DNA from 2 places in the Brevibacillus sp. MCWH genome. Region 1 is predicted to be linked to the other one. Evidence: a T-box and tRNA genes for the amino acid it is inferred to sense, from the RefSeq annotation. Region 1 holds a T-box; the other holds one or more tRNA genes.
What was found. The T-box of region 1 lies ahead of serS (serine--tRNA ligase). A T-box ahead of a tRNA ligase gene usually reads a tRNA of that ligase, here a tRNA-Ser.

Region 1 (4,210 bases):
GATCAGCGTCGTCATGGGGACCAGCAGCGAGTTGAAGCGCTTTGAAGAAACCAAAAAGCTGTTTGACTACGGCTTCAGCAACTTCAAGCTGACCAAAAAGGTGGAGAAGGGAGCCGCGGTAAAAGGCTTTGAAACCGCGCCGGTGAAAAACGGTGTGGACCTGACCGTACCAGCTGTAACGAGTAAAGAGGTAAACGTCCTGACCCAAATTGGCGAGGACACCAAGTTTACGCCGGTCGTGACCTTCCAGGATCTGAATGCGCCGCTGACGAAAGGACAGGTCATCGGGAAAGTGGTCTTTAAAGAAGAAGGAGAAAAGGACAGCGACTACCTGCAGCCGGAAGACGTGACCAAGGGGGGCGTCGACCTCGTGGCTGGACAAGACGTAGAGGAAGCAAGCTGGATTCGCCTGTTCTTCCGCAGCATCATCCAATTTATTAGTAACATTTTCAGCAGCGTCACCGGCAAATAAGTGGTTGTGTCGAAAATCACACTTCGTTTACAATGGTGAATATTACGACAACGTTTGCACAAAAACGTGCAGATCTAGAGTCCACATGGGTAGGAGGCAAAAAGCATGGTACAAGTAGGAACGTCCCGCGTTAAAAAAGGTATGGCTGAAATGCAAAAAGGCGGCGTCATCATGGACGTCGTAAATGCCGAACAAGCGAAGATCGCGGAAGCGGCCGGTGCCGTTGCCGTTATGGCACTGGAACGCGTACCGTCTGATATTCGCGCGGCCGGCGGAGTGGCGCGCATGGCTGACCTGGGCATCGTGGAAGAAGTGATGAAAGCGGTATCCATCCCGGTCATGGCCAAGGCACGGATTGGCCACTTCGTTGAAGCACGCGTGCTCGAGGCGATGGGCGTTGACTACATCGACGAGAGTGAAGTGCTCACTCCTGCCGACGACATGTTCCACATCAACAAAAAAGACTTTACGGTTCCGTTTGTCTGCGGTGCCCGCGATCTGGGCGAAGCGCTGCGCCGCATCGGTGAAGGCGCGTCCATGATCCGCACCAAAGGGGAGCCGGGTACGGGCAACATCGTGGAAGCGGTTCGCCACATGCGCACGATGCAGGCACAGATTCGCAAAGTGCAAAGCATGTCCTACGACGAACTGATGGCGGAAGCGAAAAACCTGGGTGCACCGTACGAACTTCTGGAATACGTGCATAAAAACGGGAAGCTGCCGGTTGTCAACTTCGCAGCCGGTGGTGTGGCTACGCCGTCCGACGCTGCACTGATGATGCAGCTTGGGGCAGATGGCGTGTTCGTCGGCTCCGGTATCTTCAAATCGGAGAATCCGGAGAAATACGCCCGCGCCATCGTCGAAGCGACGACGCACTACACCGACTACGATCTGATTGCCCGCGTCTCCAAAGGACTGGGTACGGCTATGCCGGGTATCGAAATCTCCAAACTGCGCGAAGCAGATCGCATGCAAGAGCGCGGCTGGTAAGGTGAACAACATGAAAATTGGCGTACTTGCCCTGCAGGGAGCTGTAGCCGAACACATCCGCATGCTGGAACAAGTCGGTGCAACAGCGGTCCCGGTGAAAAAAGTGGAAGAGCTCAACGATCTGGACGGTCTGGTGATCCCCGGCGGGGAAAGCACCACAATCAGCAAGTTGATGCACAAATACGGCTTTATGGAAGCCATCCGCCAGTTTGGCCAAGCCAAAAAACCGATTTTTGGCACATGTGCCGGCGCCATCCTGCTGGCCAACCGCATCAACGGCCAGGATGACTGCCACCTCGGTCTGATGGACATGAAGGTGGAGCGCAACGCGTTTGGACGTCAAAAGGAGAGCTTTGAAGTCGATCTGCCCGTGGCGGGCATCGCTCCCGATTTTCCGGCTGTCTTTATTCGGGCGCCGTACATTATGGAACTGGGGGAAAACGGTCAGGTGCTGGCGAAGTACGAAGACAAAATTGTCGCCGCCCGCCAAGGCCATTACCTGGCAGCTGCCTTCCACCCGGAACTGACGGAGGATGCGCGCATCCACAAATTCTTCTTTGACATGGTGAAGGAGTACCGGGCCGATAAAGTTCAGGCCTGATCCCGCACTCACATAAAAAACCGGTACCGCACGTGGTGCCGGTTTTTTTGTCAACCGCCTCCTTTACACAGGTATAGAACCTGTAGTACAGTTAACAATAGATGTATCGAATATTGAATGCGATGATGAGGCCAGTACTTTGCATAAGCCAGGCCCAGAGAGTCGGTGGCGGGTGAAAACCGATCCGGCGTGCAAGGGAATCCACCTCGGAGTGGCAAAGCTTCAAACTTTGCCCGGTAACCGTCCCGTTACGACGGATGAGAGCGGGCAAATGCGGATGGAAACGGACAAACGCATTTGCCAACAAGGGTGGCAACGCGGGTATACAGCACTCGTCCCTTACAGAGGGGACGAGTGTTTTTTACTGTCCCGCAGGAACGCGCTTTCGCCATTCACATCTGGACAACTACTCTTTCCAGAATAAGGAATCATAGAGATTAGGAGGGAATTACATGCTTGACGTGAAAGTTTTGCGCAGCAATTTGGAAGAGGTAAAACGCCGGTTGGCACATCGCAACGAAGACATTTCCGCGCTCGACCAGTTCGCCGAGACGGATGAAAAGCGGCGCCAGGTTATTCAAGAAGCGGAATCGTTGAAAAATAAGCGAAACACGGTCTCCGAACAAGTGGCGATCATGAAGCGCAACAAAGAAAACGCCGACCACCTGATCGCCGAAATGAAACAGGTGAACGAGCGCATCAAGGCGCTGGACGAAGAACTGCGCCAGCTGGACGAACAATTGGAGCAGATTTTGCTGAGCCTGCCCAATCTGCCGCACGAGAGCGTGCCGATCGGTACGTCGGAAGAAGACAACGTAGTGGCCTGGACCTGGGGCGAACCGCGCAATTTTACGTTTGAGCCAAAGCCGCACTGGGAGCTGGCTGCCAATCTGGGCATCCTCGACTTTGAAGCGGCGGCCAAGGTAACAGGCAGCCGGTTTGTCTTTTACAAGGGGCTGGGAGCGCGTCTGGAGCGGGCGCTGATGAACTTCATGCTGGATCTGCATACCAGCGAACACGGATACGAAGAGATTTTGCCGCCGTACATCGTCAATCGCACCAGCATGACCGGCACCGGTCAGCTTCCCAAATTTGAGGAGGATGCCTTCAAACTGGATGGGCCGGATTACTTCCTGATCCCGACAGCGGAGGTGCCGGTGACCAACATTCACCGCGACGAGATTCTCGATGCAGCCGACCTGCCGATCTATTACGCCGCGTACAGCGCTTGTTTCCGTTCCGAAGCCGGATCGGCCGGCCGCGATACGCGCGGACTGATTCGCCAGCACCAGTTTAACAAGGTGGAGATGGTGAAGTTCGTCAAACCGGAAGACTCTTACGACGAATTGGAAAAGCTGGTGAAAAACGCGGAAAAAGTGCTGCAGCTCCTCGGCCTGCCGTACCGCGTGATGAACATGTGCACCGGCGACCTCGGGTTTACCGCCGCGAAAAAGTACGACCTGGAGGTATGGCTCCCCAGCTACAATACGTATCGGGAAATCTCCTCGTGTTCCAACTTTGAGGACTTCCAGGCGCGTCGGGCCAACATCCGGTTCCGCCGCGACGCGAAGAGCAAGCCGGAGTTCGTCCATACACTCAACGGCTCCGGTCTGGCAATCGGCCGCACCGTGGCCGCCCTGCTGGAAAACTACCAGCAGGAAGACGGCTCCATTGTCATTCCGGAGGTACTGCGTCCGTACATGGGCGGAATGGAAAAGATCGTGCCGAAGGAAAGCCGCTGACGACGTACAGCATACAGACAGTCAGCATAGAAAAAACCGACTCTCACGTCCATTTGGATGGGGAGCCGGTTTTTTTATGTAACAAAAACAGCGGAATTTTTCGAAAATGGTGTTGCGTTGTACGAACCACTGTTATATAATAACGGCAAGAAAGTTGATTATTGTATTAATACAGGAGTGGAGGGAACGGAAATGAACTGCTTTCGGTGTGAAGGAAACGGCGAACAGAATTGTCCGCACTGCGGCGGAGCGGGCTATGACGAGCACGGGGTGGAGTGCCATCATTGCCACGGTGACGGCTGTGTAAGCTGCAGCCACTGCAGCGGCAGCGGGTATCTGGATTAAGGCCATTTTTTTTGGCAGTACTGTACTATAATAGATTGATTAAATTTTCTTCTGTATCAT
Region 2 (4,210 bases), on a different contig from region 1:
TTCTTGTTGACGGTCAATTTCAACATTGCTATACTTTTTAACGTTCGTTTTACTTTATCCAATTAAATAATTAAACAAGTAAAATGGTAAAACCTTATGCGGAAGCGGGTACGTCACTGTTCTATTGCACACATTCCCGCTTGTCCGGTTTTGTACGGCCGGGACCCCGCCTTTACGGATGGGCTGACATCAAGGTATGACTTCATGACTGTGGAGGGATTCCAATGAGTTCGCAAAAATGGGGCTTCTGGCTGCTGACCGCCTTCGTGGTGGGAAACATGGTCGGTTCCGGCATTTTCATGCTGCCCAACACGTTGGTGCAAGCGTCCAGTCCGCTCGCTGTGCTGTTCGCCTGGCTGCTGACCGGGTTTGGCGTGCTGATGATCGCGCTCGTCTTCGGCAACCTGTCCGTCCGCCGGCCCGATTTGACTGCCGGCCCGCAGAGCTACGCCCGCGCCATGTTTGATAATCCGCGCGCCGGAAAGGTTGCCGGCTTCAGCATGGTTTGGGGGTACTGGGTGGCAAACTGGGCGGGCAATGTCGCCGTCATCACCACGTTTGCCGGGTATCTGTCCGCATTTTTCCCGATTATGCAGGACAAAACCGTCCTGTTCTCGCTCTTTTCCTTTCCGGTGGAAAAAGGAAAGTTCACGACATTTCTCGTCTGCACCGCGCTGTTGTGGGGCTTCCACACCTTGCTGGTGAGGGGGCTGAACGGCGCCGGCAAGCTGAACTTCCTGTCCACCGCCACCAAGGTATTGGGATTCGTGCTGTTTATCGTCGTCTGCCTGTTTGCCTTTAATGCAACCAACATGGGCGATTTCTATGCCCCGATCACGGATAAAAACGGTGCAGTGTACGATCTGCCCGGTCAGATAAACATGGCGATGGTGGCTACACTGTGGGCCTTCATCGGGATTGAATCGGCCGTGGTCCTCTCCGGCCGGGCCCGTTCCCAACGTGACGTGCGGTCGGCCACGATCGCCGGGCTGCTGATTTCGCTCGTCCTGTACATGGGCATCACCTTCCTGACGATGGGGGTCCTGCCGCTCGAACAACTGCGCGTGTCGGACAAGCCGCTGGTAGACGCCTTGTCCCAAGTCATCGGCAGCACCGGCGGGATCGTCATGGCTGTGCTGGCCATCATTTCGCTGATCGGCAGCACAATCGGTTGGCTCCTGATCGGAGCAGAGCCGCCGTTTCAAGCGGCCCGCGCCGGCATGTTCCCCGCTTCGTTTGCCAAGGTAAACGCCAGCGGGAGTCCGGTTCGCTCGCTGACCGTTACGAATCTCATGTCGCAACTGTTCATTTTTTCGACGATCTCCGGCACGATTGCCGAAGCGTACCACTTTGTCATCACGGTGGCAACACTGGCCATCCTCCTGCCCTATCTGGCTTCTGCCATTTTCCAGCTGAAGCTGGTGGTTGTCGGTCAGACGTATGAACGGCAGCCGGCCGCACGCCTCTTTGATGGTGTGGTGGCTGTGCTGGCTGTGCTGTTCTCGCTCTGGGTCATCAAGACGGGGACAGCCGACATGAAAACGCTGCTGTTCGGACTGGCTCTCTACGCAGTCGGGCTGCTGCTCTATCCGGTGATGACGCCGCGACAGACGACAGTAAGCACTCCCTCGCCGCAGGCAAGCACCGAACTACAGTGATATATAAAGAAAAAAGGCATGTCCATCAGGGCATGCCTTTTTTTACGATATTTAAGGAAGAAACTGATCTTCCCATCGGTCCCAGGCTGCAAGGCCTGCACATTGATCAAAGGTGGAGACCGAACTACCCAGCTGTTTGCCGCCCGCCCGCGTCGCGTTTTGGAGCGGACGCTTTCCGCTTCCTTGCTGGTCGTCAAGAGAGCGGGCGGGCCCCATCACCCATGCGGCACAGACTTTGTCTACACACTGATGAACAAAAAAAGAAACAAAAAAACGCCTCCCGCTTCCGGAAGACGTATGGTGTACGCGTAATGGCGGATGGGGTGGGATTTGAACCCACGAGACGGCTCAACACCGCCTACACGATTTCCAATCGTGCTCCTTCGGCCACTCGGACACCCATCCGTATTCGTGACGAGTGATAGTATACCCTGTTTTTTAAAGCAAATCAAGAGGGCTCGTGGATTTCAGGCAAAAAAATATGCAGCAGGATGGACACAGGCTGCACGTTTCCGCCGCTGCTTCGTCAGGGCGATGCGCTTGATCACACGCGTCTTGCTGACGTTTCACACTTTGCGCATTGCACAGCGATTTTTCTGTTGGTAAGATGAAGAAGACACTTTTACAAGTAAGGAGACTGCCCCGCATGAAGGTAAAAATCACCCGCAACGCTGCGAAGCAATTGAAAGCTGTGCTGGATCAAGAAGAAGACAAAGAGCTGAAACTGCGCGTCTACATCACGCATAAGCACGGCGACCACGCCCATTACGGCCTGGCGCTGGACAAGCCCGGTGCCGACGACGAGGTCGTCTCCACCGACAAGGAGATCGACGTGATCGTCAACAAAAACGAGCCGCTGCTGGATGGCGTAAAAATTGACTACCTGTACCTGCCGGAAGAAGGCTACGTCATCACCAATCCGTCCAAAGGCAATCACGGGGATCACTGATTCCAACGAAAAAGCTCTCTGCACGACAACCTGCGCAGAGAGCTCTTTTCTTTGTTTAGCAAAATTGAACAACGCGTTTCTATGATGTAACGGACAACAACTCGTCGGGAACATCGCACAGCAGCGGGCTGATTCGGCCCGCTTCGTGCAGGATCAACAGCCGGTGAACGGGACGGGTCATCGCCACGTACAGCAGTTTGGCGTCCCACTCGCTGTCCGTGTATCGCTCCACATCCAAGAGGATCACTGCGTCAAACTGCAGCCCTTTGGTCAGATACGCCGGCATGACCGTTACACCTCCGGGGTATCGGCTGTCTTTGGAGCCGAGCAGGACCAGTTCGCTGATCGCGCCGCGCAGCGCCTTGTGCGCCTGTTTGCTCTCTTCGGCTGTCTTGGTGACGATGGCGACGGTCTGAAAGCCTTCTTCTTGCAATTCCCGGACAAGCCGTGCCGTTTGTTCCCATTTTTCGGCCGGAGCCGCATACGACAGCATCTTCGGCTTTTCTCCGTGCCGCAGCACCGGCCTGGCCATCACCGACTCGGGCAGGCGAATCCTGCGCAGCACCTCGTTGGCACAGCGCATGATCTCAATCGTGGACCGATAGCTTTGCGCCAGCGTGTAATACGCAGCGGGAGGCTGGACAAACACACCGCCTGTCAATTCGTCCCACGTCTGCAGGCCCCGGTAGCCGTGGATGCCCTGTGCGATGTCGCCCACCACGGTCAAGGACTGCCGCTTCGTCACCAGGGCGATCACGGCAATCTCCAAGGCGCTCAGATCCTGCGCCTCGTCCACCACCGTATGGTCGAACTGCCCCGCCTGTTCGAGCCCGTCCACCAGATGGCGCAGGTACAACAGCGGCGCCACGTCTTCCGGCTCGATCCGCTCGTTGGCAAAAAGCGCCTCCGATGATTGACAGACGTCCGCAATGACGCTGTCCTCCACGCCATCCGGCGCCAGGCGTCTGAGCAGCGTCTCATCCGTGATCAGCTTCCGGTACGCCGCGAATACATCCACCTGCGGGAAGGACGACAAGTACTTCTCCAGAATCTGTTCCATCATCCGCTCAAACCTTGTCAAACCCTGTTTGTCCAAATCAATCCGCATCTCGCGCAAATGGGCAAACAGCTGCTTGTTCATCTCCTGCTTCAGATGCTTGCGCAGCGCCTCGAGGCGCTTTCGGTAGGGCAGGTGGCCGAACTGGCCGGTAAACAGTTCCCGGATCGTCTCTCCGCTGATGGAAAAGACCTGTTGGGTCCGGCTGTAGACAAAGCTCAACTTTTTAAACGGGATTTCCGTCTCCGCCAGATAGCGCAGATAGTTATCCAAGGCAGCCTTGCAGGCGAGCGAGCCTTTGAACCGCAGGCGGTTTTGCGTCATCTCCCGTTCCCGCCGGTCCTGTCCTTCCTCGAAAAACAGGCGCAGCAGCTTCTGCGGGTCGGTGATGCGCCAGCCTTTGGGCAGAAGCGGCTTGGCCAGCTTGGCCGCCCAGTCCAAGAACGTGGCCTGCTGGACGTCATCCACCCCCAGTTCCGGAAGCACGTCCGATATGTAGTTCAGAAACAGGCGGTTCGGCGCAAACACCATGAATTTTTTCGACAT

Region 2: it encodes a tRNA-Ser, which carries the amino acid that the T-box ahead of serS (serine--tRNA ligase) is inferred to sense. The anticodon was not compared.

What each region holds. Positions count from the first base shown of each region.
Region 1 covers NZ_SDLF01000025.1:43,473-47,682, reverse strand. Annotated here, with positions in the region: gene ETC00_RS17475 (D-alanyl-D-alanine carboxypeptidase family protein) at 1-472, shown strand, start outside; gene pdxS (pyridoxal 5'-phosphate synthase lyase subunit PdxS) at 578-1,462, shown strand; gene pdxT (pyridoxal 5'-phosphate synthase glutaminase subunit PdxT) at 1,473-2,063, shown strand; T-box leader at 2,177-2,406, shown strand; gene serS (serine--tRNA ligase) at 2,516-3,805, shown strand; gene ETC00_RS17455 (hypothetical protein) at 3,998-4,150, shown strand.
Region 2 covers NZ_SDLF01000016.1:4,091-8,300, reverse strand. Annotated here, with positions in the region: gene ETC00_RS14090 (amino acid permease) at 225-1,658, shown strand; tRNA gene ETC00_RS14085 (tRNA-Ser) at 1,971-2,063, opposite strand; gene ETC00_RS14080 (HesB/IscA family protein) at 2,305-2,607, shown strand; gene ETC00_RS14075 (UvrD-helicase domain-containing protein) at 2,687-4,210, opposite strand, start outside.